DNA from 2 places in the Sulfitobacter sp. TCYB15 genome. Region 1 is predicted to be linked to the other one. Evidence: riboswitches for the same ligand, from Rfam matches in the RefSeq annotation. Region 1 holds a riboswitch; the other holds the start of a gene.
The links. A riboswitch is a leader RNA that binds a small molecule or an ion and turns the genes downstream of it on or off. The one in region 1 is predicted to bind thiamine pyrophosphate.

Region 1 (15,041 bases):
CGAATAATCGACGCGCTGCGCGGTGAAGGGGGCCAGCGGGCGTACGTTGTCCAGCGGCAGATAGGTGCCGTTGACGATGTCGTCATTGGTTGTGCTCAGGTCCGGCACGTCAAACACATCGCGCAGGGTGAAATCCGCGGCACCTTCCTGCGGGATCGTCACGCTGTCGTCATTGCTGACCGCGAAATGCACGGGGATCGGCGTGTCGGATACCGCGATGGTCACGGGCTGGCCGTGGTTTTCGATCAGCAGACGGATTTGTTGTGTCAGGTAATGTTTGAACAATTCTGGCCGCGTGATCGTGGCCGAGAAGGTGCCGGGGGACGACACATGGCCGAACGACAGCCGTGAATCCACCTGCGCATAGCTGGAGGTGGTAAACCGGATCTCGGGGTAGAAGGCCCTGATCCGCGTTTCCGGGGCGGCGCTGTCCATCGCCTTCTGGAAATGCGCGCTCAGAAAGCCTGTCGCTTGGCTGTATAGCTCGATCAGCCGTGCAACGGCGGCAGCAGCATCGGTGAACTGTTCGGCGGGGCGGGCGTCTGGGGTCAGGATTCTGGTCATGAAACAGGCTCTAACAAAGGAATAAATTCAAAACTGCGCACATCGACCAAGCCGAGGTCAGAGATGCGCAATTCGGGAATGACAACAAGCGCCAAAAGCGAATGCTGCATATAGGCGTTGTTCAGCGTGCAGCCACAGTCGCGCATCGCCTGCATCATGGCTTCGGTCTTGGCGGCGACCTCGGAGGCGGGGTTGTCGGACATCAGGCCGGCGATCGGCAGCTCGACCATGGCCAGCTCTGCCCCGTCCTTGAAGATGGTGATCCCGCCGCCAACCTCGCGCAAGCGGTTCGCGGCCATCGCCATATGCTTGGTATCGGTGCCCACCACGATCATGTGATGACTGTCATGCGCCACGGTGGACGCCATCGCCATCGGCCCCTGATAGCCAAAGCCCGACACAAGTGCATTCACGACAGTGCCGGTGCCGCGGTGCCGTTCGACCAGCGCGATCTGGCACACTTCGCCCGTGGACTGCACGCGCCCTTCGGTCACCGGCAGCTCGAATTTCAGCGCGCGGGTGGGGGCCTGATTCTCGACGACGCCGATGACATTGGCGGTGACGGCATTGGCCCCCGCAGGAGCGGTGATCTGGAAATCATCCGCGCCAAGGGCTTTGCCCATGTTGACGGTCTGCCGCGCATGGGGCGGCCAGTCGTAATGGGGGCAGTCTACCAGACACGCGCCATCCTCGGCCACGATCTGCCCCCGCGCGATCACCGTCTCGATGGGGAGCGTTTCGAGGTCAGAGGTCAGGATCACATCGGCCCGCCGCCCGGGCGTCAGCGATCCGATCTCGCGTTCCAGCCCAAAGTGGGTCGCGGTGTTGATCGTCGCCATTTGCAGCGCGACCAACGGGTCGCAGCCGCAGTCGATGGCATGGCGCACCACGCGGTTCATATGACCGTCATTCACCAAGGTGCCGGAATGGCAGTCATCGGTGCACAGGATCATGTTGCGCGAATCCAGGCCTTTTTCGGTGATCGCGGTGATCTGTGTTTCAACGTCATACCACGCGGACCCCAGCCGGATCATCGATCGCATCCCCTGACGCATCCGCGCAATGGCATCCGCCTCGCAGGTGCCCTCGTGATCATCCGCAGGGCCGCCCGCCACATAGGCCGCAAAGGCGGGCCCCAGATCGGGGGAGGCATAGTGCCCGCCCACGGTCTTGCCCGCGCGTTGCGTTGCGGCAATCTCGGCCAGCATCTTGGGGTCGCCCGCGGTCACACCGGGGAAGTTCATCATCTCGCCCAGACCGATGATACCGGGCCAGTGCATGGCCTCGGCGACATCCTCTGCCGTGATTTCAAAGCCGGTGGTTTCCAGACCGGGGGCGGATGGCGCACAGGACGGCATCTGGGTGAAGATGTTCACCGGCTGCATCAGGGCTTCGTCATGCATCATGCGCACGCCTTCCAGCCCCAGCACATTGGCGATCTCATGCGGGTCGGTGAACATCGACGTGGTACCATGGGGGATCACAGCGCGGGCGAATTCCGCCGGTGTCAGCATACCGCTTTCGATGTGCATATGCCCGTCACACAGGCCGGGGATCATATAGCGGCCCTTTGCCTCGATCACCTTGGTCGTGTCGCCTTTGCAATGGCTGGCGTCCGGCCCGACAAAGGCAATGCGCCCCGCCTTGATCGCGATATCATGGTCTGGCAGGGTTTCGCGCGTGTGCACGTTGACCCAGATACCGCCGGTGATAATCGTATCCGCAGCGCTGCGTCCTGCCGCAACAGCGACCAGTTGATCGGCCACATCGGGCCACGAGGGGAATGTGTGTTCTTTCATACCTGACGTTGACACGAAGATCGCCCGAGGTTCAAGCCAGAGCCGTCCAGCGCTGTGGCGTTTGCACTGTCCGTGCCGACTGGGCTAACTGTCTGCAACCGACAGGACATAAGGCGACCCCATGAAGATCATGTTTGTGCACCAGAATATGCCCGGCCAATACCGCGAGCTGGTGCAATGGCTGGCCGATCAACGCACACACCAGATCTATTTCCTGACCCAACGCAAAAATCCGCCCCGTTTTGATGGCGTCGAGACACGGGTCTACAAGGCGCATCACAGACCGGCAGAGACTGCCTATGGGCTGTCAAAGAACTGGGAGGAATCGACCGGCAACGGCTTGGGGGCCGCCCGCGCGGCCAAACAGATCGAGACCCGCGAAGGGTTCAAACCCGATATCGTGGTGGGGCATGTGGGTTGGGGGGAGCTGACGTTTTTCAAGCAGATCTGGCCCGATGTCCCGATCATCGGCTTCTTCGAGTATTACTACAGCGATACCGGCGGCCCTGTGGGGTTCGACCCCGAAGACCCCGTGACCGAGAATACCCCCTTTCTGCTGCACGCGCGGAATGCCGTGCCGCTGGCCAATATCGAAACCGTCGATGTCGGGCTCAGCCCGACCTACTGGCAGCGTGACCGTTTTCCGCAAAGCTTTCACCGCAAGCTCTATGTCTGCCACGACGGGATACGCACAGACCAGCTGCGCCCCGATCCGGCGGTGACGCTCAAGCTTGGGCGGATGGATCGCGCCCTGACCAAGGATGACGAGGTGCTGACCTTTGTGTCGCGCAACCTTGAACGCACGCGGGGTTTTCATGTGTTCATGCGCGCATTGCCACGCATTCTGAAACAACGCCCCGATGCGCGGGTGTTGGTGGTGGGGGGCAACGACACCTCTTATGGCGGCAAAAGCAAACACCCCGGGGGTCTGCGTGCCGAGATGGAGGCAGAGGTGGGCAAGCACGTCGATTGGTCGCGCGTGCATTTTCTGGGCAAGCTGTCCTACGAGGATTACCAGAGGGTTATTCAGATCAGCCGCTGCCATCTTTATCTGACGATGCCATTTGTGCTGTCGTGGTCCCTGCTCGAGGCGATGGCGATGGGCGCGACGATTGTCGGCTCTGACGTGGCCCCCGTGCGCGAGGCGATTACCCACGGCGAAACCGGTCTGCTGTGCGATTTCTTCGATCCCGATGCGCTGGGCGATCAGGTGGCGGATGTGCTGGGCAATCCGGCGGCCTATGCGCATCTGGGGCCTGCGGCGCGGGCGCATGTGGTCCAGACCTATGACTTCCTGACCAAATGCCTGCCGGAACATATCGCGCAGATGAATGCATTGGTCCCCGAAGGGCAGCGGATCGCCTTGCCCCGGACCCCCACCACATAGAAAGGACGCCTCATGGAGAAAACGCTGCTGTCGATCGGGCATGGCTTTAGCGCGCGCGCCCTTGCCGCACGGCTGGTGCCGCAGGGCTGGCGCATCGTCGGCACCACGCGCAGTCCCGACAAGGCAGATGCCATCGCGGACACAGGCGTTGAACCCGTCGTCTGGCCGGGGGCCGATCTGGGCGCGTTGATCGCGCAGTTTCCCAATGTGCTCGTCTCGGCCGGACCGGACAGCGCAGGCGATCCGGTTTTGAATGCGGTCGAGGATGCGGTCATTCGCGCCGCGCCCGATCTGCGGTGGGTCGGCTACCTGTCGACAACAGGGGTTTACGGTGACCACGACGGCGATTGGGTGGACGAGGACACGCCGCTGACACCATCGACCAAGCGCGGACGCGCCCGTGTCACGGCAGAGGCACGGTGGCAGGCGATCTCCGATCTGCCGCTCCATATCTTTCGCCTCGCAGGGATCTATGGCCCCGGACGCGGCCCCTTTGCCAAGGTGCGGGCCGGAACGGCGCGGCGGATCATCAAGCAGGGGCAGGTCTTCTCTCGCATCCATGTCGAGGATATTGCCCAAGCGCTTGAGCTGTCCTTGCAGCGGCCCGACCCGGGCGCGGTCTATAATCTGTGCGACGATGACCCCGCGCCACCGCAAGACGTGATCGCCCACGCGGCAGAGCTGCTTGGCCTGCCCGTGCCCCCCGCGATCCCCTTTGATCAGGCCGATATGACCCCCATGGCCCGCAGCTTTTACGCGGAAAGCAAGAAGGTTCGGAACGACCGTATCAAGCAGGCGTTAGGCTGGGCACCGCAGTTCCCCACCTATCGGGCCGGGCTGGCGGCATTGCTTGCACAAGACAGCTGACCTTTGGGGGGTATATGCACAATATCGAGGAGCGTAGCCTCACCCATCTGCTGGACGGGATGGAGCAAGCGGCCAGCCGCGAGACGGTCACGATCAACGATGTGCTGAACGAATTCGGAGAGCGGTCCCTGCTCCCTTTCATTCTGCTGGCCGCGCTGCTGTTGGTGTCGCCGCTGTCCGGTGTCTTTGGTGTGTCCAGTTTCATGGCGATGGTGATCATCGTGCTGTCGGCGCAGGCGGTCTATGGGCGCAAACGTCTGTGGTTGCCGCAGTTCCTGCTGCGCCGGGAGGTCAAGTCATCGCGGTTGCTGTTCTGCGTGCGGTGGCTGCGCAAGCCCGCGGCGTTTTTTGATCGCCACTCCGGCAAAAGGCTCCAGTTTCTGACGACAGGCCCGATGCGTCTGCTGACGTTGGTGACCTGCGTGATCCTGCCTGTGGGTTGGCCCTTGCTTGAATTCGTGCCCTTCGCGTCGTCCTTCGGGGGCGGAACGGTGGCGCTGTTCGCCTTTGGTCTGTTCACCCGCGACGGGCTTTATGTGCTGCTGGGGTATCTGACGATCCTGCTGACATCGCTGACCTTCTACGCCGTCATTTTCTGATTACCCCAGATAGGCGCGCAGCGCGTCGGGCGGGTTGTCCATCAGCGCTGCGGCAGGCTGCGGCGGATGTGCGGTGCCACCTTCGACAAAGATCACCTGATCCGCGATACGGCGTACGTCCTCGGGGGCGTGGGTGACCATGATCAACGCGGCTTTGGTCTCTGCGGCGAGGGCGGCCACCAGATCCAGCATGTCGTTGCGCAGGGCGGGGCCAAGTGCGGCAAAGGGTTCGTCGAGCAGCACAAGCGGACGGGCTTGTACCAGCACCCGTGCGAGGGCCACACGGCTTTGCTGCCCGCCGGAAAGCTCGGCAGGCTTGCGGGCAGCCATCCCCTGCAGCCCGACGCGATCAAGCGCCTCGTGTACACGGGTTTGTTCCGCAGAGCCGAGCCGCAGGTCGGGGCGCAGCCCCAGCCCCACATTCTGCATCACGCTGAGATGGGGAAAGAGGTTGTTGTCCTGAAAAAGCATTGTCATGGGCCGCACACCGGGGGCGGCTTGGGTGATGTCCTTGCCCTGCCACAGCAGCCTGCCGGACCTGAGCGGAATGAACCCGCAAAGCGCCCCCAGCAGGGTGGATTTCCCCGCACCCGAGGGGCCGATCACCGCATAGGTCTGCGCGGGCGCAAGGGTCAGGTCGGCGTGCAGGGTAAAGCTGCCTTGGGTGATCTGCGCGGTCTCAAGCGTCAGCATGCCAGCGCCCTCCCTTGTCGAATATCCAGAAAATCCCAAGCGACAGCGCCAGCAGGATCAGGGCCGCACCGGCCGCGGCCTCCATCCGGTAGGCCCCCATCAACCGGTACATCTGCAGTGGCAGGGTGGCACTGTCGGGGTCGGCGAACAAGGCAATGACCCCCAGATCCCCCATCGACAGGGCACCGGTCAGCCCCGCGGCAAAGCCGATCTGCGGGCGCAAGCGTGGCAGGATCAGCCAGCGCCAAAGCGGCCATCCGGTCAGTCCCAGCATCTGCGCCTGCCGGCCATAGATCTGCACCGTGTCGCGCAGGCGGGGCACCAGAATACGCAGGGCAAAGGGCAGGGCCATCAGCGCATTGACCAGCGCCGTGACGGGTAGGGCCAGCGCAAAGGGGCTGGCGACAGGGTTGATCAGAATGAACCAGCCAGTGCCGATCATCAGCGGAGAGGCCGCAAGCCCCAAGAGGCCCACGGCCTCTACCCCGCCGCGGGCGCGGGTCGCGATCCATCCGGCAAGGGGCAGGGCCAAGGCCAGCAATACCACCACGCTGATCAGCGCCACGGTGACAGAGGTGCCCGCTGCCTGCCACACGCTGGCGGGCATTTGCGGCAGGCCGATCACCCCGCGCAGCACGACCGAGGTCAGGGGCAGCAGCAGAAACCCCGCCGCCAACGTGATGAACAGCGCGTCGAGCCCGCGTTGCAGCCCGCCACGTGCGTCCCAGCGGTGCAGGGGGCGGTCCTGCCCGCCACCCAGACTGATCGCGGGGATGATCCACAGCGCCAGCGCGGCGGTGCTGCCCGCAAGCCCAAGCTGCACCAGCGACAGCAGCGCTGCACGGTTCAGGTCAAAGTCGAAACGGAACGCCTGATAGATCGCAAGCTCGATCGTCGTGGCGCGGGGGCCGCCGCCGAGGGTCAGCGCTACGGCAAAGCTGGTCAGGCAGATCACAAAGATCAACGCTGCGGTGCCGGGCAGGATTTGCCGCAGGAGGGGAAGCTCGATGCTGCGAAATACCGCGCGCGGGGTCAGGCCAAGCTGTGCGGCCAGCCGGAACCGTTCCGCGGGCACGGTCTGCCATGCCTGCAACAACAGCCGCGTGGCCAGCGGGAGGTTAAAGAAGACATGCGCCAGCACCACGCCGTGTAGCCCGTAGATCGTGATGCCGGGCAATCCGACCGCCGCCAGCGCCGCATTGAGCCAGCCCGCGCGGCCAAAGACCGCAAGCACCCCCAGCACGGCGACAATCACCGGCAGGATGAACGGAGCCCCCAGCAGCGTGACCAGCAGCCCGCGCCCGACAAAGCGCCGTCGCGCCAAGGCGCGGGCGACAGGGATCGCCAGCGCGGTAGACAGCAGGGCGGAAAGCGCGGCCTGTAACACGGTAATCCGGATCGCGGACCAATCGGCCGGGCCAAGCCCGCTGCCGAACTCGGCCCGCCACAGCACGGCGCCCACCGCAGCAAGGATCAGCGCCGCAACCAGAATGGCGGCGCTGATGCCGGTTTTCGTGCTTATTGCGACAGTGCGGAGAGCCATTCGGCCAATGCTTCCTCGCGCAGGGCGGGCACGTCATCGTTCGGGATCAGCAGCGCCTTGCCCGGTTCGATCAACTGCTCAAAGCCTTCGGGCAGCCCGCCTTGGGGCGTGACGGCGGGGTACATCCAGTTGGTCGTGGGCAGCACCGATTGCGCCGCGTCCGATACCATGAACTGCATGAACTGATCGGCCAGCTCGGGCTGGTCGCTGCCCGCCAGTTTACCGACCACTTCGATCTGCATGTAGTGGCCTTCGTCAAAGGCGGCGGCGGCTTTGGTCGCGTCCTCTTCGGCGATCAGGTGGTAGGCGGGGGATGTGGTATAGCTCAGCACCATGTCGGCTTCGCCCTCAAGAAACAGGCCGTAGGCTTCGGACCAGCCCTTGGTCACGGTCACGACATTATCCGCCAGACCTTCCCAGATCGCAGGGGCCTCGTCACCATAAGCGTCCTTGACCCACATCAGCAGGCCCAGACCGGGGGTAGAGGACCGCGGGTCCTGAATCACGATCTTGAGGTCACTGTCGGCCAGAGCGCGGAAATTCGCGGGCGGGGTCAGATCGGCGTTATGGACAAAGGCGAAATAGCCCCAGTCATAGGGGACAAAGCTGTCGTCTTCCCATGTGACCGGCAGGTCATAATCCGCATCAACTGTGGCGGGCGCGAACAACCCTGTTTCCTTGGCCGCCGCGATCAGGCTGGTATCAAGCCCCAGCACCAGATCGGCGTCAGACCGCGCGCCTTCCAGCTTGAGCCGCGCCAGCAGCGCCGCGCCATCGCCCATGCCGACGAATTTCAGATCGCAGGTGCATTCGGCCTCGAAGGCCGCTTCGATCACGGGGCCGGGGCCCCATTCGGCGACAAAGCTGTCGTAGGTATAGACCACCAGTTCGGGTGTGTCGGCCCATGCCTGCGTGGCGAAAAGCGTGGTGGCAGCAAGTGTAAGATACTTCATGGCATCCTCCAAAATGCGGCGTCAGAAAGCGTTGGAGGTGTATCCAGACCTTCCCTCCGCCGGTGTTAACCGGTTCAGGTTCAACGGGTCCGTGCGCGCACATCTCAGCCTGTCAGGCCCCCCGAGGTGTCTTATCGGTAGAACGCCTGTCGCCCGCGCGCAAGGTGAAACCCCTTGAGGCATGGTGCAGCCCCCGTTAAGGATCACCGCCAAAGGAGCACCGCCCATGTCGATCAACAGCTTTGGCCATCTTTTCCGCGTGACCACCTGGGGCGAAAGCCACGGGCCTGCTTTGGGGGCCACGGTGGACGGCTGCCCTCCCGGTGTGACGATCACCGAAGAGATGATCCAGCACTGGATGGACAAGCGCAAACCCGGCCAGAACAAATACACCACGCAGCGCCGCGAGGCGGATGAGGTGCGGATCCTGTCGGGCGTGTTTGAAGGCGTCACCACCGGCACGCCGATCCAGCTGATGATCGAGAACACCGACCAGCGGTCGAAAGACTACGGCGACATCAAGGACAAGTTCCGCCCCGGTCACGCCGACATAACCTATTTCCAGAAATACGGTATCCGCGATTATCGCGGGGGCGGGCGGTCCTCGGCACGTGAAACCGCGTCGCGTGTGGCGGCGGGTGGATTGGCACGTGAAGCGATCAAGGCGATTGCGCCGAATGTGCAGATCACCGGCTACATGGTGCAGATGGGCCCGCACAAGATCGACCGCGATGCCTTCGATTGGGACCAGATCGAACAGAACCCGTTCTGGGTGCCCGACGCCAAAGCGGCAGAAGAGTGGGCGGCGTATCTGGACGGTCTGCGCAAATCCGGATCCTCCGTCGGTGCGATCATCGAGGTGACAGCGCGCGGCGTGCCCGCGGGCCTTGGCGCGCCGGTCTATGGCAAGCTCGACACCGATCTTGCCGCCGCGATGATGAGCATCAACGCCGTCAAAGGCGTGGAGATTGGCGAAGGCATGTCCGCCGCCATGCTGACCGGAGAGCTGAACGCGGACGAGATCAGCATGGGCCCCGACGGCCCTGTCTATTCGTCGAACCACGCGGGCGGTATTCTGGGCGGCATCAGCACCGGTCAGGACATCGTGCTGCGTTTCGCGGTCAAGCCAACGTCAAGCATTCTGACCACACGCAAGACGATTACCAAATCCGGCGAAGATACGCAGATCATTACCAAAGGTCGCCACGATCCCTGCGTCGGCATCCGCGCCGTGCCGGTGGGCGAAGCGATGATGGCCTGCGTCCTGCTTGACCATATGCTGTTGCACCGCGGTCAGGTTGGCGAGAACCGCGGCATCATCGGCTAAGCCGCGCGGAACGCTCGGATTTTTTGCATATTGGCGGGAATACGACGCGCAAGTTGACGCGGGGTCTTGCAACTTGAAACCTGCAGGCGCAAGCATGCGCCATGCAAAGCACCACGACAGAGCACCGCCCCGGCCGGGCCATCGCCCTTAAACTGGGGGCGGTCTTTCTGTTCTCGGTCATGGCGGCCCTTATCAAGATCGCGACGGCCACCGTGCCCGCCGCCCAAGCCGTGTTTTACCGTTCGTTCTTTGCCTTCCCGATGATCATCCTGTGGCTATGGCAAAGCGGCGACCTGCGCGACGGGCTGAAGCCAAGCAATCTGATGGGCCACGTCTGGCGCGGCGTTTTCGGGACCACGGCGATGGCGCTGACCTTTGCCGGGCTTAGCCTGCTGCCCCTGCCAGAGGTCACCGCGATCGGCTATGCCACACCGCTTTTCACGGTAATCTTCGCCGCGATATTCCTGGGCGAACAGGTGCGTGTGTTCCGACTGTCTGCGGTGGCCGTGGGGTTGATCGGCGTGCTAATCGTTCTGTACCCCCGCTTTACCGTAGGCGGGGATAGTGTGTCGCAGCTTGCCATGCTGGGGGCGATGATGGTGGTTGCCGCGTCGATCATGCGCGCGCTTGTCCAGATCCACGTGCGCCGATTGGTGCAAACCGACAGCACGGCGGCCATCGTGTTCTATTTTTCGCTGACCGCGACCTGCCTGTCGTTCCTCACGCTGCCCGCAGGCATGGTGATCAACTGGGAGCCGCTTTGGTGGGTGAACCCCGGTTGGCAAGTCTCGGCACTGTTGATCCTGTCGGGCATGATCGGCGGGGTATCACAGATCATGATCACGGCCTCTTACCGCTTTGGCCCGGTGTCGATGCTCGCCCCGTTCGACTATGCCTCCATGCTGTTCGCGGTGTTGATCGGCTGGGTGCTTTTCAGCGAAATCCCGACGCCTGCTATCCTGATCGGTGCCGGTCTGGTCATCGCCGGCGGTGCGGCGATCATCTGGCGGGAACGGCAGTTGGGGCTGGATCGGTCCAAATCCAAGGCCAGCAGCATGCCACAGGGGACGCCCAGCTGATCGGTTGAAATTACGTGCCCTGATTGAATTTCATGTTAGCCTAACCCTCTGGGGTGTGGAGCAGCGGGTATCCCGTCGGTGCTGCACCCTGTTTTCTGGGAGGGAAGAAAGATGAAATTTACCAAGATTATCGCAACTGCCTTGTCCATCGGTGTCGGGGCATCTGCCGCATGGGCGCAAGACTGTGACCATTCGCATTGGGGCCCTGACGACCAGCTGGGATCGGCGAACCTGATCTCGACCGAGCGCACGTTGCAGGCCGCCAAGCTGATCAAGCAGGGCAAATCGATGCCGCTCGGGATCGTGATCGGGCCGGATACGCCTGCCTTCCCGCCCCGTTCGCTGAGCCTTCAGGTGGTCCAGCCGAACCAGCACGGCGGCCAAAAGCTGTCGTCCTTTGGCTACGAGGGCAATTATAACGACGATCTGCTGCAAACCTGGATCGGTATCGGGTCGCAGTTGGACGGGCTTGGGCATCTGGGCGAAGACGGGATGTATTATAACTGCCTGGACGAAAAGGAAATCTCGGCGATCAGCGGCCTGACCAAGTTGGGAACGCATGCCGTGCCGCCCTTGGTCGGGCGTGCCGTGATCATCGATATGGCCAAGCACATGGGCAAGGATGTGTTGGCCGCCGGAGAGCATTTTGGCGAGGCAGAGATCACCGCCGCGATGGAGGCGCAGCAGATCACGGTAAACGAAGGTGATATCGTGCTGTTTCACACGGGCTGGACCGACGGCATGATGGAAAGCGACCCGACGGCCTGGGGGTCCACCGAACCGGGGCTGAATAACGAAGGCGCGGTGTTTATGGCGTCGATGAACCCGATGGCCGTGGGTGCGGACACATGGGGCCTAGAAGCGATTCCACCGAAAGAGGGGGACAAGGTGTTTTATGGCCATGTCACGCTGCTCAAGGACAACGGCATCTATATTCTGGAGACGATGAACACAGGACCGCTGGTCGCTGAAGGCGTGCAAGAGTTTATGTTCGTGCTCGGGCAGCCGCTGATCAAAGGCACGGTACAGGCGATGATCAATCCGGTCGCGCTTTACTAACACGACGTGCTGCACCGCAGGTGCGGACATGAAAACGGCGCGGGGGGAGAACCCTCGCGCCGTTTGTTTTGATGGGGCAGTTCAGGACCGGACGAGCTTTTCGTAGTCTTCCGAAATCTCGCGGGTGAGCGCGCCGACCTCGAAGGTGTAGTCGCCGATCTGTCCGACGGGTGTGACCTCGGCCGCGGTGCCGGTCAGCCAGCATTGCTCGAAGCCTTCCAGCTCTTCCGGCATGATGTGGCGTTCGTGCACGGTCAGGCCCTTTTCCTTGAGCATCCCGATAACGGTCTGACGGGTCAGCCCGTTCAGGAAGCAATCGGCCAGTGGCGTATGCACTTCGCCGTCCTTGACGAAAAAGATGTTCGCGCCAGTCGCTTCGGCCACATAGCCACGATAATCCATGAACAGCGCGTCGGAACAGCCCTTGGCCTCTGCCGCGTGTTTGGAGGTGGTGCAGATCATATACAGGCCCGCCGCTTTGGCGTGTACGGGGATCGTTTCGGGCGACGGGCGCTTCCACTTCGAGATGTCGAGCTTGGCACCCTTCATCTTGGCATCGCCGTAATAGTTGCCCCATTCCCAGCCCGCGATGGCCAGACGTACAGGGTTGCGCGCCGCCGAGACGCCCATGTCGGGGCCGGCTCCACGCCACGCTACCGCGCGGACATAGGCATCGGTCCAGCCGTTCGCCTTGAGCATCTCGTATTTCGCGGCTTCGATCTCGTCCACGGAATACGGGATTTCGAAGTCGAGGTATTGCGCCGATTTGCGCAGCCGTTCCGAATGCTCGCGGCCTTTGAAAATCTTGCCATTGTAGCAGCGTTCGCCCTCGAACACCGATGACGCATAGTGCATGGCGTGGGTCAGGATGTGGACATTGGCATCGCGCCAATCGACCATTTTACCGTCCAACCAGATTTTGCCGTCGCGATCGTCGTATGCGCCGTCCATGATGTATCCTTCCTCAAAGCACCTCGGGATTTATGAAAATTGCGTGAAACCCGCTGCGTGCAGACATATAATTACGCAAAACATGGGATTCGATAGCCTTTGACTCTTGGAAAGTCAATAACGCTGACGTAAGCTCTTGGCGCAGCAAGGGGAGAGTATAATGGCAGACGGACGCGGCCCATCATCACACACGGGCGAGAACCTGCTGTTCCTGACGGATGAACAGCTGCGGCAGGGGATCGAGGCGATGTTCTTTGCCTACCGCGGTTTTACAGCCGACCCTGACAAGATCCTTGTGGATATGGCCTATGGCCGTGCGCACCACCGTGCGATCCACTTTATCAACCGGGCACCGGGCACGACGGTAAACAACCTTCTGGGGATTTTGGGTGTTACAAAACAATCCCTTAATCGTGTATTGCGCACGCTGATCGCCGATGGTCTTGTCAAAAGCCAAGTGGGAAAAGCAGACAAGCGGGAGCGGCACTTGTATCTGACTGACGCCGGGCGCGCGCTCGAACAGACATTGTCTGATGCACAACGGATGCGGATGCGCAGTGCGTTCCGCGACGCGGGCCCCGAGGCGGTCGCCGGTTTCCGCACCGTGCTAGAGGCGATGATGGACCCCGAAATGCACCATTGTTACACCCGTCTGAAGGAAAACGGCGCGTGAACGAGGCCGACGCACACCTGCTGATCGTCGACGACGACGAACGTATTCGCACGCTGTTGCAGAAGTTCCTGATGCGGCACGGGTTCCTTGTGACCTCGGCCCGCGATGCCGCCCATGCGCGGCGTATTCTGGCGGGGCTGGATTTTGATCTGATCGTGCTGGATGTGATGATGCCGGGCGAGGATGGTCTAAGCCTGACCCGCAGCCTGCGCGAAGACATGCAAACGCCGATCCTGCTGCTGACCGCCAAGGGCGAGACGGACAACCGGATCGAAGGGCTGGAAGCGGGGGCGGATGATTACCTTGCCAAACCGTTTGAACCCAAAGAGCTGCTGTTGCGGATCAACGCGATCCTGCGGCGTATGCCCGACACCCGCGTGGCTGATACCGCGCCCAAGGTGCTGTCGATGGGGCCGATCCGCTATGACATCGAACGCGGAGAGCTGTGGCAGGGCGACGATCTGGTGCGGCTGACCGCCACCGAAATCCAGCTGATGCGCATTTTTGCGGCCCAACCCGGCGCCGCGCTGAGCCGGTCAAAACTGGTGGAGGAACTGGGCCGTGACCGCGGGCAGGCGCAGGAACGTGCTGTCGATGTGCAGATCACCCGATTGCGCCGCAAGATCGAAGACAATCCCAAACAGCCCCGCTATCTGCAAACCGTGCGCGGCGCGGGCTATATGCTGGCCCCCGACTGATCACGCGCTGCCTTGGCGGTAAATGTGGTATCGTGGCGTAAGAGAATTTGCGCCCAAGAAATCGGCACGGTCACTGGAAGCTATGGCGCGGGCGGGCTATGGTCAGGCCAAGTTTGATTGATGGGATTCACGGCAATGACGGATACTCCGGTAGAAGAGATGAGCTTTGAGGCAGCGATGGCCGAACTGGAAAAGGTTCTGGGCCAGCTGGAACGGGGCGATGTGGCGCTGGATGAAAGCATTTCGCTTTACGAACGCGGGGCCAAGCTCAAGAAACGCTGCGAGACCAAGCTGAAGGAAGCCGAAGAGAAAGTCGCGCAGATCACGCTGGATGGCGACGGCAACCCTGTCGGAGTGGCTCCCGTTGGCGGGGTTTGACATCTCGCTTGAGACAGAGCTGACGCGCAAACCGTTTCATGCGGCCATGCCTCATGCTGCGGATCTGGCGATTGGCCAGATCCTGCACGGGCTTGGCGGGTTGGACGGCACCGTGGCCGAGGCGATGCGCTATGCCGTGACAGGCGGCAAGGGCCTGCGGGCTTTTCTAGTGATCGAAAGCGCGCGGTTGCACGGGGTGATGGACGCGCAGGCCGCCCCCGCCGCCGGCGCGATCGAGGCGCTGCACGCCTATTCGCTGGTGCATGATGACATGCCTTGCATGGATGATGACGCCCTGCGTCGGGGTCAACCCACGGTACATGTGAAATGGGACGAGGCGACGGCGGTTCTGGCGGGCGATGCGCTGCAGACATTGGCGTTTGAACTGGTCGCGGCAACGGGCTGCGGCGACGCTGAACGGGTTGCGCTGGTCACGGGGCTGGCGCGGGCTGCCGGTGTGCGCGGCATGGT
Region 2 (15,041 bases), 1.2 Mb from region 1:
GAACACCATGACGAAGACCGCAGCCCCGCCGATTTCATGCACGTCTGTTTGCGCTGGCACGAGGCGTTCAACAAGATGGAATACGGCGGCGTGCCCGTGATCGCAGCATTGCAAGGGGCCGTTGTCGGCGGCGGGCTAGAGCTTGCCAGCTCTGCCCACGTGCGGGTGATGGACCAAAGCGCGTATTTCGCGCTTCCCGAAGGCCAGCGCGGGCTGTTCACCGGCGGGGGGGCTACGATCCGTGTGACTGATCTGGTCGGCAAGGCGCGGATGATCGACATGATGCTCACCGGGCGCGTCTATCAGGGGCAAGAGGCCGTCGATCTGGGCCTTGCGCAGTATATCGTCGAAGGGTCCAGCATGGACAAGGCGATGGACCTGGCGCGCAAGGCGGCGCAGAACCTGCCGCTGTCGAACTTCGCGATCTGTAGCGCGGTGAGCCATATGCAGAACATGTCGGCGATGGATGCCGCCTATGCCGAAGCTGTGGTCGCCGGTGTGGTCAATACGCAGCCTGACGCGCGCGCGCGCCTTGCGGCCTTTGCCGACAAAAGCGGCGCGCGGGTGCGGCCGAACGCGGAATAAGAACCGAAAGGATCACGCTCGGGTGCTGCGCGTGATCCCGCTTTCGCTGCGCCCTTCGGCATAGCGGGTCAGGCGTTGCGCCAGCAGCCCGACGGAGAGATGCAACAGCACTGTCAAACAGGCGAGCATGATCAACGCGGCGAACATCAGGTCGATCTTGGCGCGGCCATTGGCCAGCAGCATCAGATAGCCCAGCCCCTTTGCCGCGCCGACCCATTCGCCAATCACCGCCCCGATCGGCGCATAGACCGCCGCCAGCCGCAGCCCCGTTGCAAGGCTTGGCAGCGCGTGAGGGATTTGTACGTAGCGCATGAACCGCAACGGCCGCGTCCCCATCGATTGCGCCAGATCGCGGTAGCCATCAGGCACGCGGGTCAGCCCGTCGTGAAAGGCAGATGTCACTGGGAAATAGATGATCAACACCGCCATCACGATCTTGGACCCCATGCCATAGCCGAACCACAGGGTCAGCAGCGGTGCGAGCGCGAAAACCGGCACGGCTTGGGTAAAGACCAGCAGCGGCAGCAGCAAACGCTCTGCCGTTTTGGACAGCGCCAGATGGATCGCGGTAACAGCCCCCAGGGCGGTGCCGATCAGCAGCCCCAGCAGCACCTCGACGGTGGTGACCCATGCGTTCTCAATCAGCGTCTCACGGGCGCGATAGGCCGCCTGCGCCACGCGCCACGGCGAGGGCAGGATATAGTGCGGCGCGTTGGTCAGCAGCACTGCGGCCTGCCAAAGACCAAGCCCCAGCAGGATCGCAAGCAGTATGTCGTATCGCCTCATGCAGGCACCCCCCGCAGATGGGACAGCAGCGCGCTTTGGCAGGCCCAAACCTCGGGCGCGGTTACGGGGCGCGGCGCGGGAAGCGCGGGGACGGGCCAGCTTTGCACGCCGGTGGCAGAGAGGATCAGGATGTGGTCGGCCAGCCGTGCCGCCTCTGCCGGATCATGGGTGACCAGCAGCACGGTCCGCCCGTGCAACAGCTCTGCCGCGAGCTCTTGCATCGCGGCGCGGGTGCCCGCGTCCAGCGCCGAGAACGGCTCGTCCAGAAAGACCACCGCGCGATCCTCCAGCAAGGTCCGCGCCAGCGCTGCCCGCTGCCGCATCCCGCCCGACAACGCGGCGGGTTTCTTATGGGCATGATCCTGCAGGCCGACCCGTGCAAGCATGGCGGAGGCACGTTCCCTGTCAGGCGTGGTTCCGCGCAGCCGGTCGCCGATCATGATGTTTTCGATCACCGTAAGCCAGGGTAACAGCAGGTCGGATTGCGCCATATAGCTGATCCGCCCCGCCAGCGGTTGCCCGTCAGAGGCGGTGATCGTGCCGTCAAACGCGCCGCCCGTCTCAAGCCCCAGCAGTAGGCGCAGCACCGTGGATTTGCCCACCCCCGACGGGCCGAGCAAGCAGGTCCACGCCCCCGCGGCCAGAGTCATATCCACGTCAAACAGGGGGCGCGCGTCAATCCGGTGTTGTCCCGTCAGACGCAGCGCGGGCGGCGGGGTCATGGCAGGTCCAGCCCCATCTGCCAAAAGCCGACCTCTAGCCGTGTGGCCGTGGAAAAGCGGTTCTGCAGTGCCGCGCGACGGGGGGCGGTTTCAAGGTCACCGATCCGCCGCGCAACCGCCGCGTCGACCATCGCGCCCACCGTCTGGCACAGCGCCTGATAGTCGGGGTCGGCGTAGGTCTCGATCCACTCGGCATAGGGCGTGTCGGCGCTGCGGGTCTGGGCCAGGCGCTGACCGATCTCCCCATAGCCCATGACGCATGGCAGCAGCGCCGCCATCAGATCAAGGAAATCCCCCTGCATTCCGGCATCCAGCACATAGCGCGTATAGGCGAGGTTGGCGGGGGCTTCCGTCGCGGTGAAAAGCGCCGCTTCGTCGATACCCGCCGCAGCGCAGGTGCGGATATGCAGCGCCATCTCGTGATTGACCAGCGCATCCACCGTGGCGGCGCAGGTCTTCATCTCTTCCATCGTTTCCGATTTGACCACCGCCATCGACCAAGCGCGAGAGAAATGAACAAGGAAAACATAGTCTTGGATCAGATAGTTCACAAAACAACGGCGCGGCAAGCTGCCGTCGCGCAACCCTTCGACAAAAGCATGGTGGGTATAGTCTTGCCAATCCGCCGCCGCAGCAGCGCGCCAAATCGCGAAGCTGCGGCCATAGTCCGGCGCGGTCATCGGGCGGTCACATCAATGGCGATGGTCGACACGGGCGAGATGTCGGGGATCAGGCCCGCGTCATGCAAGAACGTCTCGAATGTGGCGTAGCGTCCGGCATCCATCGCCGTGGGGCGCAGGGCGAAACGGGGCAGCGTGTCTTTCCACGCGCGGGCATTCAGCTCGTCCTGCAGATCGGCAGAGGTGGCGGCGAAAACCTCCCAGCTTTCTTCGGGGTGGTTGACGATATATTGCGTCGCTTTCTCGGTCGCGGCCAGAAACCGCGCGATCATGTCCTTGTCCATCGTGTCGCGGTTCGCGACGTAGATCAGCTCGTCATAGGGCGGCAGGCCCTCTTCCTCGACGTAGAAACAGGTGCCATCGACGCCTTCGATATCCATCTGGTTCAGCTCGAAATTGCGGAAGGCCCCGATGACCGCATCCACCTGACCGGACATCAACGACGGTGACAGCGACCAGTTGACGTTTACCAGCTCCACATCATCCAGTGACAGCCCGTGATGCGTCAGGATCGCGCCAAGCACGGCCTCTTCGACACCGCCGACCGAGAATCCGACCTTTTTGCCCGCCAGATCCGCAGGAGAGGCGATGGGACCATCGGTCAGCGCCAGCAGGCAGTTCAGCGGCGTGGCCACCAGCGTGCCGACCCGTTGCAGGGGCAGACCTTCGTGGATTTGCAGGTGCAACTGCGGCTGATAGGAAATCGCAAGATCCGCCTTGCCTGCGGCGACCAGTTTCGGCGGGTCGGAGGGATCAGCGGGGGCGATAACCTCTACGCTCAGGTCCTGTTCGGCGAAATACCCTTTTTCCTGCGCCACGATGATCGGCCCGTGGTCGGGGTTCACGAACCAGTCCAGCAGCAAGACCATCTCGTCCTGCGCCAGCGCCGGGCCAGAGGTCAGCGCCAGTGCGGCCAGAATGTTACGAAGTTTCATCGGTTTGTCCTTTCAATGGGGAAGGCTCGCCCACAGCGAGCAGGGTAATGGGGCCATGCCAGTAGCTGGCCAGATGGGTCGCCGCCTGCCACGCGCGCAGGCCCGAACGGCAGGCGATCACCGCGCGGGGCTGATGTGTGGGGCGGGGAGCGTTGCGGAGGAAATCGGGCAGGGTGATGCGCTGCGCTGTGGGTGTCGCGGATGTGGGGGCCTCATCCGGGCCGCGCAGATCGACGACCCAATCGCTTGCGCGGATCTGCGAGGGCGCGACAAAGCCGAAACCGTGGTCAGGCTCCGGCGCGGTATCAAAGCGGAAGCCGCCAAAGCGATAGGAGGCAAGATCAAAGCTGATCAATTGCCCCAAAGGGGACGGCGACAGTCCAAGGAGGCAGGCCAGCGCCATCTGTGCTTGTGCGGCACCGATCGTGGCGACGACCGGGCCCATCACCCCCGCTGTGTCACAGCTGGCCGCGCGGTCCGGCAGATCGGGGAATACCGCCCGCAGCGACGGCGCGCCGCCGCAGAACCCGCCGACATAGCCGCCAAACCCAAGGGCCGAGGCGCTGATCAAGGGCAGACCCGCGTTCAGGCAATGATCCGACAGCACATAGCTCGCTGCGAAGCTGTCGGCGCAATCCAGCACGAGCGTCGCATCATGGCACAGCTTTGCCACGGTATCCGGCCCAAGGGTCACGGGGTGGGCCACCACGGTGCACGCGCTGTTGCGCGCGGTTAGGGCGCGGGCGGCAGCGGTGACCTTGGGCGTGCCGATATCGGCTTCGGTAAAGAGCGTCTGGCGGTGCAGGTTCGACAGGGCCACGTCATCACCGTCCACCAGCGTGATATGCCCCACACCGGCCCCCGCCAGCAGGGGCAGTACCGGTGCCGCCAGCCCGCCCGCGCCGACCACCACCACACGCGCCGCCGCCAGCGCCTCTTGGCCCGATGGGCCGACCTGCGGCAGGATCATCTGGCGGGCATAGCGGGTCATCGGGTTGCCCCCAGCCATGCGGTGATGCGATCCTCGGGCGAGGGGTTCAGGGTGATGTCGGTCACCGCCGCGACGCAATCGGCACCGGCGTCAAAGGCTCCCGCCGCGCGGTCGACCGACATGCCACCGATGGCCACAAGCGGGGTCTGCCCCACCCGCTCACGCCAGTCGCGCAGACGGTCCAGCCCCTGCGCGTGCCACTTCATCTGCTTCAGGATCGTCGGATAGATCGGGCCGAGGGCGATATAATCGGGGCGCAGGTCCAGGGCGCGGGTCAGTTCGGCCTTGTCGTGGGTGCTAATGCCCAGACGTACGCCCGCATCGCGGATGGCGGTCAGGTCGGCGCTGTCCAGATCCTCTTGCCCCAGATGGATAAAATCACACCCTTCGTCGAGCGCGATACGCCAGTGGTCGTTGATCACGAGGGTACAGCCGTGCTTGGCGCAGATCGCCTTGGCCTGCCGGATGTCGCGCCGCAAGGCAGGGTCGGGCGTATCCTTGATCCGCAGTTGCACCAGTTTGATGCCAAGGGGCACCAGCCGCTCCAACCAGGCGGCGCTGTCGAAGATCGGGTAGAAACGGTCCAGGGTCATTCCAGAAACGCCTTTCCGATCAAGGGGGTAGAGGGCGCGGCCATATCGCGGGGCGGCATCGGGTCCGCATCGGCGGCAAGCTGTCCGGCGCGGACCGCGGTGGCAAAGGCTTCGGCCATGGCGGCGGGGTCACCGGCTTTGGCAACAGCGGTGTTCAGCAGAACCGCGTCAAACCCCAGCTCCATCGCCTGTGCGGCGTGCGAGGGCAGGCCGATGCCCGCGTCGATCACCAGCGGCACGTCGGGAAAATGCGCCCGCATGGCGCGCAGCCCGAAAAGGTTGTTCAGCCCCATCCCCGACCCGATGGGCGCGCCCCAGGGCATCAGCACCTCGCAGCCCGCCCGCAGCAATCTATCCGCGACCACAAGGTCTTCGGTGGTGTAGGGAAAGACCTGAAACCCGTCCTCGCTCAGGATGCGGGCGGCCTCGACCAGACCGAAGACATCGGGCTGCAACGTGTCCTCCTCGCCGATGACCTCGAGCTTGATCCAGCGCGTGTCGAACACCTCGCGGGCCATATGGGCGGTGGTGACGGCCTCTTTGACGCTGTGACATCCGGCGGTGTTGGGCAGCACATGGACGTCAAGCGCGCGGATCAGTTCCCAGAAGTCCTGACCGGCGCGATCCCGTCCGCTTTCCCGCCGCAGCGATACCGTCGCCACCGCCGCCCCGCTGCGCGCAAAGGCGTCTGATAGTACCTTGGGCGAGGGGTATTGCGCGGTGCCAAGCATCAGACCATTGGCAAGGGTTTCTCCGTAAAAGGGGCGCATCTTAGCCTCCCTGCATGGGGGCGAGCACTTCGATGCTGTCGCCGGAGGACAGGGGGTGGCTGGCCCGCAGGCTGGCGGGGATAAAGCTGCCATTGACGGCGGTAGCGACTTTCGCGCCGCCAAATCCTTCGGCCTCTAGCAGGGCGGCAAGCGTGGGCGCGTCGCTATCAAGCGGGGCACCGTTAAGCTGTAGTTTCATGGAAAATCTCCGGTGTTTTGGCTTCAAGGATCAGGTCCGCCACCATGGTCGCCAGCGCGGGGGCGAGCAGGAAACCGTGGCGATACAGACCGTTGGCGCGGATCAGATTGCCCTGCCGTTCGATGCGCGGCAGGTTGTCGGGGAAGGCGGGGCGGCTGTCGACGCCGATCTCTAGGATCTCGGCCTCGCCAAAGGCGGGGGACAGTGCGTAGGCCGCGCTCAGCAGTTCAAGCACGGACCGCACGCTGGCATGGGCACCGGCGCGGCCTTCGACCATTGTGGCCCCGAGCATGTAAATCCCGTCACCGCGCGGCACGAGGTAGATCGGCACACGTGGGTGCAGCACGCGGATGGGGCGGGTGATCTCGATGTCGGGGCAGGACAGCAGCGCCATTTCCCCCTTCACGCCGCGCAAATCAGGCAGATCGGCGCGCGCGTGATAGCCGCGGCAATCAATGACGGTGCCGTCTTGCGCCAGCGTTTCGGGATCGGCCTCACCCTGTTCGAAACTGGCCCCATCGGCCACCAGCCCGCGCCACAGCTCTGCCAGCGCAATGCGGGGCGACAGGTGGGCCTCGGTCTGGAAATAGAGCGCTTTGGCAAAGCGGTCGCCCAAGTCGGGTTCAAGCGCCGCGATCTCTGCGCCGGTCAGGGTTTGGTAGCTTGTCGTGCGGCGCGCAAAGCGGGTCAGATCGCTGCTGTCCCGCGCCGGAGAGATTACAAGCGACCCGCGTCGGTGCAGCGATGTGGTGTGTTGGCCCCACCAATCCGCCGCCCTTTTCCCCAGCCGGATCACCGGTTCCTCGGCGCTTTCACCTTCGCAAAACGGGGCGAGCATGCCGCCAGCCCACCAAGAACACCCTTGCGGGCCGGGCTGGCGGGCGCGGTCGATCAGATGCACGCGCATCCCGCGATCCTGCAAGACACGCGCGGTACACAGCCCCGCGACGCCCGCGCCGATGATGGTGACCTGCGTCATGACCAGACCGCGTGGAAGTGATGCACCGGCCCGTGGCCCGTGCCGATCTCAAGTTGATCCGCGGCGATGATGGCGCGGTGCAGATAGTCATGGGCAGCCTGTACCGCCGCGCCAAGGGGTTTGCCGTGGGCCAGCCCCGCAGCGATGGCCGCGGCGTAGGTGCATCCCGTCCCGTGGGTATTGCGCGTGTCGATGCGCGGCGCGCTGAGCCATATGACACGCTCTGCGGTGACCAGCGCGTCGCTACAGATATTGCCCGCGCTATGGCCGCCCTTCATCAGCACCGCCTTCGGCCCCATCTTTAGCAGCGCGCGGGCCTGCGTGACCATCTGGTCGGCGCTGTCGGCCTCGGGCTGGTTCAACAGGCGGGCGGCTTCGGGCAGGTTGGGGGTCAGCAGATCGGCGCGCGGCAGGATATCCGCGACCAACGCTGCGACGGCGTCTTCTTGCAACAGCGCATCGCCGGATTTTGCGATCATCACCGGATCGACCACGACGGCCCCCCGAAACGCGGAGAGCGCGGATGCCACCGCCTGAATAATCTGCGGAGAAAACAACATGCCCAGTTTGATCGATTGCACCGAAAGATCGGACAGCACCGCATCGATCTGGGCCGCGACGATGGGCGCGGGGATCTCGTGCACGGCGCTGACGCTGCGCGTGTTCTGCGCGGTCACGGCGGTGATCACGCTGGCGGCATAGACACCATTGGCCGACATCGCCTTGATATCGGCCTGAATACCGGCACCGCCGCCGCTGTCGGATCCGGCGATGGTCAGGGAAATGGGGGTCGTCTTGGTCACATGCTCGCCTTTCGGTGGTGGGCAAGCAGACGCAAGAATGAGCTTTGTGGCGTGGACCCAAGGCCGTTGCACAAAGATACCCGTTCCCTACGCCGGTATTGCCCGGATCAGGTTCGACGGGTCGGTGCACGCACCTCTCAGCCCCTAGGGCACCCCGACGGATAGATGTTGGAACTGCGGCCCCTGTGGGGGCGTGCAGCGTCGTTACCTTAGGCGTAGCCAAGTTCGGCAAACGGTGCAAGCCGCAAAATATTCAACCAAAGGTGGCGCAATTTTGGGCAAAACGGGCGCGGTTTGGACAGCCCTCCTGACGCTTGTCAGCCGAAACAACGCCTCGTAACCCAAAGCAACGTAACGTCACATTTCCCATATTCTGCGGCGTTAACCCTTTGGCATCAGCAAACTAGGGGTGATCGTGCAAAGACCCCGAACGGCTGCGGTATCAAGTTCTGTTCTGCGGTATTGGCATCGAAATATCTTGCCCCTAGGCTGATTGACAGATTGAGTCGGATACCCTCGGGAGGAGGGGGCCGACACTCGGGAGGATGCGTTTTCTGGCCCGTTTTACGGGTCATTTCGGACGCGTCGCGACAAGCATTGGGAGGTGCTGCGTGACATCTGCAAAGATCACATCTGCGTCCTGCGCATGGGCATCCGCAGCTTTTGCGGTGCCTGCGATCCTGCGATCCCGAACAATCCAAAGATGTACAACAGGGAGAGAGACCACATGAAGAATATGACACGTTTTGCCAAGGCCGCTGTCGGGTCCTTTGCGGTATCCATGGCGCTTTCGGGCGTCGCGATGGCGCAGGAGTATGAGTGGCCGCGCATGCTCGTGATTGCCACGCCGGGCACGTCGACAGGCAGCTTTGCCTCGACCAACGGTTGGGGGCCTGCGTTGCAAAAGGAAACAGGCACCACCGTGCGGATCGTTCCCGAAGACAGCGAGCCCATGCGCTACAAACGTCTGACCGACCGCGAAGATATCGCGATCGCGTCGGTTTCCGCGTCGGAAATGGCGTTGCAAGCGGAAGGGGTCGGCGGCTACGCCTCGGCGAAACCCATGCCGCAGCGGATCCTGTGGCACCACAACGACACGCCTTGGGGCTTTGTTGTGGCTGGCGATTCCGAGCTGCAAAGCCTTGAAGACATTGGCAAAGGCGGCGTGCGTGTCACCTCTGGCGTGTTCTCGCCCGCGATTGTCTCTGCGATCACACAGGCCCTGCCTGCCTTTATCGGCATGACGCCCGAAGAAGCGCAGGAAAAGATCGAATTCGTCCCGGCCTCCAGCTACGGTGAAAACTGTCGTTCGGTTGTCGAGGGGAAGTCCGATGTGGCCTATTGCTCGCCGATCTCCTCGGTCCTGTCCGAAATGGAGGGCGCACCGGGCAGCATCCGCTGGCTGCCAATGGACCCCGCCAACAAAGAAGGCTGGGACGGCTACCTGAGCTACCGCCCCATGACCATCCCCTCGACCATCTCTATGGGGGTGAGCACCGCCAAGGGTGTCGAGTCCATGACGTCGAACTTCGTTTATGCCGTGCCGGTCACGGCAGAAGAGGACTTCGTCTATAACATGGCGAAGTGGATGAATGAATCCCACGACAACTACAAAGGATCGCACGCGCTGGCGACCCGCATGTCGCTGGAGCATTTCCGCAACTTCCTGGATGCCAACCCGATCCCTGTGCACGAAGGCACGGTGAAATACCTGCGTGAAATCGGGGCGTGGACCGAAGAAGACGATGCCTGGAACAACGAGGCCATCGAGAAGATGGACGCGTGGATCGCGGCCCGCAACGCCGGCATGAAAGAGGCGATGGAGCAGGGCGTCGAGATGAATTTCGAGAACCAGGAGTATCTCGACATTCTGGCCAAGCACACCGACGGGCTGGAGCCGTTCCGCTCGCGTCTGTAACGCCGCGCCGGACCGTCATCGACGGCATAAGACAGGGCGGAGCACAGCGTGCTCCGTCCTCCTAAGACACTGCCACAGCGCCCTTATTTTCAGGATCATCCATGTCAGCAACACAACACCCTCCGGCGGCTGAAACGGCTGTCGAACCCTCGTCCGAGACGACGCGACTGGGGGGATTATTCTCGTTCACCAGCATCGCTTTTGTGTTGCTGTGTACCTTTGGCCTCGGGATGGGGCTGGCCTATGTATTCGGCGTTCCCATCGGCGGGCGGCGCCTGATCGAGGGGCAGTATTACTGGGTCTTCATCGGCACCTTCCTTGCGGCGGCGTTCATCGCGCTGCCAGCGGTGAAATCGCACACCCATGTGCCGATCTATGACATCGTGGCGGCCGCCGTGAGCTTTGGCATCTGCATGTGGTTCTCCATGTATGCATGGGAGATCGTGCAGGCGGGTTGGACCAATTTCTACGCGGGCGTCGTGCTTTGGCTGCTGATGCTTGAAATCGCGCGCCGGTCGGGGGGCATCCCCTTCTTGCTCGTGGTGCTGGTGCTGGGGCTGTATCCGTTGGTGGCCGATTACTTCCCCGGTTTGCTGATGGGCATCCCCTATACGTTTGAACGCATGATCGAGGCGCATGTCTTCCGCACCGAAGGGTTGATGGGCATCACCACCAAGATCGTCGCCGAGATCGTGCTGGGCTTTCTGGTCTTTGCGGGTGTGCTAATCGCTACGGGGGCGGGGCAGTTCTTTATCGATCTGGCCAATGCGGGCTTTGGCAAGTACCGCGGCGGTCCAGCGAAAGTATCGATCGTGGCCAGCGCCTTTTTCGGGTCGCTGTCGGGGTCGATTTTTTCGAACATCGCGGGCACCGGGTCGATCACCATTCCGACCATGAAAAAGGTCGGCTACCCGCCCCATTACGCTGGCGCGATCGAGGCCTGTGCCTCGACCGGCGGGGTGGTGATGCCGCCGGTGATGGGGGCGATTGCCTTTGTCATGGCGATCACCATCGGTGTGGATTACGCGACCGTGATGGTGGCCGCGATCCTGCCGTCGGCGTTGTTCTACTTTGGCCTGATCCTGCAAGTCGACGCCTATGCCGCGCGCAAGGGGCTGGTGGGGATGAAACCCGAAAACCTGCCCTCGGCCCGCGAGGTGATGAAGCGCGGCTGGCCCTTCCTGCTGGTCATGATCTTTCTGGTCTGGGGCCTGCTCTATATGCGGTGGGAGTATTACGCCCCGTGGTACGCCAGTGCGCTGATGATCGCGCTGAGCTTCCTGCAACGCGAGACCATGATGACACCTGCGCGCATCTTTGAAACGCTGCGCCAAGTGGGCACGCTGGTCACACAGACCGCAGCGATCATCCTGCCGATCGCCTTTGTGGTCAGCGCCTTGACCATCACCGGTGTGACTGGGTCGATGACCTCGGGGCTGGTCGCTTTGGGCGGGGATAACGTCTATCTCGTGATCGCGCTTGGGGTTTTGGCCTGCTTTATCATGGGCATGGCGGGGCTTGCGATTGTCGCCTACATCTTCCTTGCGGTGACGCTGGCACCCGCGATCATCGAAATCGGCGGGTTGAACACGGTCGCGGTGCACTTCTTCATCGTCTACTACGCGATGCTGTCGGTGATCACGCCTCCGGTAGGGGCTGCGGCGTTTCTGGCGGCGACGATTGCGGGGGCCAAGCCGATGCTGACCTCCTTCACCGCGATGCGGTTGGGGGTGGTGATCTACTTTGTGCCGCTGTTCTTCCTGTTCCAGCCTGCGCTGGTGCTGCAGGGCGATCTGACGCCGCTGATCTATGTGCTGCCGTCGATCATCATCGGCATCACGCTGCTGTCCGGCGGGCTTGAGGGCTATCTGCTGGGCGTCGGTATGGTGCGGCCTTGGCTGCGCCTGCCGCTGGGGATCGCGGGCTTTGCCTTCAGCTTTCCGGGGCTGACGACGACGCTGGTCGCGGGGGTCGTCTCGGCCGCGCTTGTCGCGGTGATCTGGCGGGACAACCGCAACGGCGTGGTTGCGGTCCCATAAGATTGGGCGCGCGGGGACATCCCCGCGCGCCGCAGTTCATGACGTTTGCGAGGGGCGCAGCTGTGCCGTCCCCAAGGCGCTCAGCGCCAGCATCAGCGCCGCGGTGCCAAGACACAGCGCCAGCCCCCCCAGTTGATAGGTGAAGCCTGACAAAAGCGTGCCTACCAACCGACCGGCCGCGTTGGACATATAGTAGAACCCCACATCCATCGTGACCCGATTTGCATCCGTGAAGCTGAGGATCAGATAGGAATGAAGCGCCGAATTCACCGCGAAAATCGCACCGAACACCAGCAAACCGATGACAATCGTGACCGTCAGCGCGGGGGATGGCGCAGGCGTGATCCAGACCAGCGCGGCCAGCAGGGCAGGCACGACGACCAGCGCAAGGTTCCAGTGTCGGGCCTGCGCGAGCGTGTCGCCTTCCGTCCGGCCTGTGGCCCGCAGTATCTTGGGGGCCCAGCCTTGCACGGCCCCATAAAGGATCGTCCACACCGCCATAAAGCTGCCGATCATAAAGAAGGCCTCCCGCTTGCTTTCGACGCTGCCATCGGAGAGCACGGCATAGAAATAGATCGGGATGCCCACGACAAACCACACGTCGCGCGCGCCGAAGAGGAACAGCCGCGCGGCGCTGAGCCAGTTGATATTGCGGTTCTTGGACAGGACTTCGGTGAACTTGGCATCCTTGCGCCCCACGGGCAGGCCCGCGGGCATACCGATGATAACGCCGATCAGGATCACAAACAGGATCGCGGCCATCACCAGCGTCGACGGCACAAACCCCAGCAACGCCAGCATCCCCGCACCCAGCAGAAAGCCAGCGCCCTTGACCGCGTTCTTCGATCCGGTCAGTAGCGCGACCCAGCGGAACAAGCCGCCCCCTGTGGTTGGGGCCAGCAGCTTGACCGCGGATTTAGAGCTCATCTTGGCAAGATCCTTGGCCACGCCCGACAGCCCTTGCACCAGCATGACAAAGACGACCGAGGCGGCGACGCTCCATGCCGGATCAAGCTGTGTCAACGCCAGCAGCGCGACCACTTGCAACGACAGCCCCGCATAGAGCGTCGAGGTCAGTCCGAAGCGCGCCGCGATCCAGCCCGCCGACAGGTTGGTGACCACGCCCGCGATCTCGTAGAGCACAAACAGATAGGCCAACTGCACCGGAGAGAAGCCGAGCGTGTGAAAATGCAGCAGCACCAGCATCCGCAGCGCGCCATCGGTCAGCATAAAGGCCCAATAGGCGGCGGTGACAGTGATATAGGCGGTAAAACCGGCAGGGCGTGTCACAGCTTGCCGCCCACCATCAGCGCCACGTCCACCAGACGGTGCGCATAGCCCATTTCATTGTCATACCACGCATAGATTTTGACCTGCGTGCCATTCACCACCATCGTCGACGGCGCATCCACGATCCCGCTGCGGGTGTCATTGGTGTAATCCGACGACACAAGCGGGCGTTCCTCAAAGCCCAGAATGCCCTTTAACGGCCCCTCGGCGGCGGTTTTGAACAAGGCGTTGACCTCTTCCACACTCGTCTCACGCTCCACCTCGAACACGCAATCGGTGATCGACGCATTCAGCAGGGGCACCCGCACGGCGTGGCCGTTCAGCTTGCCGGTCAGTTCCGGATAGATCAGCGTGATCGCCGTGGCGGACCCCGTGGTGGTAGGGATCAGGTTGGTCAGCGCGGATCGGGCGCGGCGCATGTCCTTGGCGGGGCGGTCCACGATGGTTTGCGTGTTGGTCACGTCATGGATCGTGGTGATCGACCCGTGTTTGATCCCGATCCCTTCCAGCAGCACTTTGACGACGGGGGCGAGGCAGTTGGTGGTGCAGCTCGCCGCGGTGACGATGCTGTGGGTAGCAGGATCATAGGTGTCGTCGTTCACGCCATAGACGATATTCGCCGTCGGCCCGTCCTTGACGGGGGCAGAGACCACAACCTTTTTCACGCCCGCCTTGAAATAGGGGGCAAGCTTGGCCTCTGTCTTGAACGCACCGGTGCAGTCGATCACCACATCCACACCCTCCAGCGGCAGGTCTGTGATCGATTTGGTGCTGGTCACGGGGATACGCGTGCCATTGATGGTGATCGCATGATCCTCTGCGCTGAAGGTCGCAGGCCAGCGCCCGTGAACGGAATCAAACTCCAGCAGATGGGCGTGCATCTCGGGGTCGCCAACCGCGTCGTTGATAAAGGCGATCTTGGCCCCCTGTTCCAGCAAGGGCCGCAGGGCGAGTTTTCCGATGCGGCCAAGGCCGTTCAACGCATAGGTTGTCATGGTGGTTTATCCTGTGGTCACTGGGTCGGCCCCGATGGCATCGACCCGTTTTTGCAAGGCAGCGCGGTCCAGCGCTTCGAAAGGCAGGGCGGTAAAGGCCAGCAGCCGGTTGTGCAGCGCGCCATATGTCTGCTGGAAGGCCAGCCGGCGTTCCGCTTCTGTCCCTTCGGCTTTGACGGGATCGGGCATGCCCCAATGCCCCGACACGGGCTGGCCGGGCCAGGTGGGACATTCCTCGTTTGCGGCATGGTCACAGACGGTAAAGACGAAATCCATCTGCGGCGCATCGGCGGTCTGGAATTCAGAGATATGTTTGGACCGCAGCGCATCGATGCTGTGGCTCTTGGCTTGCAGCATCTCGACCGCAAGGGGATTAAGCTCGGACCGGGGCAGGGTGCCCGCGGAATAGGCAGTGAACCGGTCGCCCGCCATGTCCCGCAGGATCGTCTCTGCAAAGATGGAACGGGCGGAGTTGCCGGTACATACGAAAAGTACGTTGAACTTTGTCTGGGTCATCATCTGCGTCCTGTTAATGAGGTCAGAGAACGGGGGCGGGCAGAGATCAGCGCGCCCCCGACAACAATCCACGAACAACCCCGATACGACCTCGCCCGCCGCATCAAGGTTGATGGTATACAAGAGCCGCGTCCCGTCGCGCCGCTGCGAGATCAGCCCGACTTGCGTCAGCGCCGACAGATATACCGACGCCGTGCTGGATTTCAGGGCCAGTACCTGCGCGATTTCCCCCGCAGGCAA

Region 2: it holds a riboswitch for thiamine pyrophosphate, as region 1 does, so the genes downstream of both, thiD (bifunctional hydroxymethylpyrimidine kinase/phosphomethylpyrimidine kinase) here and thiB (thiamine ABC transporter substrate binding subunit) in region 1, are expected to answer to the same signal.

What each region holds. Positions count from the first base shown of each region.
Region 1 is NZ_CP159193.1:517,033-532,073, forward strand. It holds gene ABM428_RS02400 (AMP nucleosidase) at 1-564, opposite strand, end outside; gene ade (adenine deaminase) at 561-2,363, opposite strand; gene ABM428_RS02410 (glycosyltransferase family 4 protein) at 2,485-3,750, shown strand; gene ABM428_RS02415 (SDR family oxidoreductase) at 3,763-4,617, shown strand; gene ABM428_RS02420 (exopolysaccharide biosynthesis protein) at 4,632-5,216, shown strand; gene ABM428_RS02425 (ATP-binding cassette domain-containing protein) at 5,217-5,909, opposite strand; gene ABM428_RS02430 (thiamine/thiamine pyrophosphate ABC transporter permease ThiP) at 5,896-7,452, opposite strand; gene thiB (thiamine ABC transporter substrate binding subunit) at 7,428-8,405, opposite strand; TPP riboswitch at 8,440-8,539, opposite strand; gene aroC (chorismate synthase) at 8,632-9,732, shown strand; gene ABM428_RS02445 (DMT family transporter) at 9,834-10,811, shown strand; gene ABM428_RS02450 (cyclase family protein) at 10,923-11,870, shown strand; gene ABM428_RS02455 (branched-chain amino acid aminotransferase) at 11,952-12,821, opposite strand; gene ABM428_RS02460 (MarR family winged helix-turn-helix transcriptional regulator) at 12,982-13,494, shown strand; gene ABM428_RS02465 (response regulator) at 13,491-14,192, shown strand; gene ABM428_RS02470 (exodeoxyribonuclease VII small subunit) at 14,328-14,570, shown strand; gene ABM428_RS02475 (polyprenyl synthetase family protein) at 14,524-15,041, shown strand, end outside.
Region 2 is NZ_CP159193.1:1,706,201-1,721,241, forward strand. It holds gene ABM428_RS08230 (crotonase/enoyl-CoA hydratase family protein) at 1-585, shown strand, start outside; gene ABM428_RS08235 (ABC transporter permease) at 598-1,371, opposite strand; gene ABM428_RS08240 (ABC transporter ATP-binding protein) at 1,368-2,093, opposite strand; gene tenA (thiaminase II) at 2,090-2,773, opposite strand; gene ABM428_RS08250 (ABC transporter substrate-binding protein) at 2,770-3,708, opposite strand; gene ABM428_RS08255 (ThiF family adenylyltransferase) at 3,695-4,717, opposite strand; gene ABM428_RS08260 (thiamine phosphate synthase) at 4,696-5,292, opposite strand; gene ABM428_RS08265 (thiazole synthase) at 5,289-6,062, opposite strand; gene thiS (sulfur carrier protein ThiS) at 6,064-6,261, opposite strand; gene ABM428_RS08275 (FAD-dependent oxidoreductase) at 6,245-7,240, opposite strand; gene thiD (bifunctional hydroxymethylpyrimidine kinase/phosphomethylpyrimidine kinase) at 7,237-8,043, opposite strand; TPP riboswitch at 8,111-8,210, opposite strand; gene ABM428_RS08285 (TAXI family TRAP transporter solute-binding subunit) at 8,771-9,961, shown strand; gene ABM428_RS08290 (TRAP transporter fused permease subunit) at 10,063-12,000, shown strand; gene arsJ (organoarsenical effux MFS transporter ArsJ) at 12,037-13,290, opposite strand; gene ABM428_RS08300 (ArsJ-associated glyceraldehyde-3-phosphate dehydrogenase) at 13,287-14,285, opposite strand; gene ABM428_RS08305 (helix-turn-helix domain-containing protein) at 14,292-15,041, opposite strand, start outside.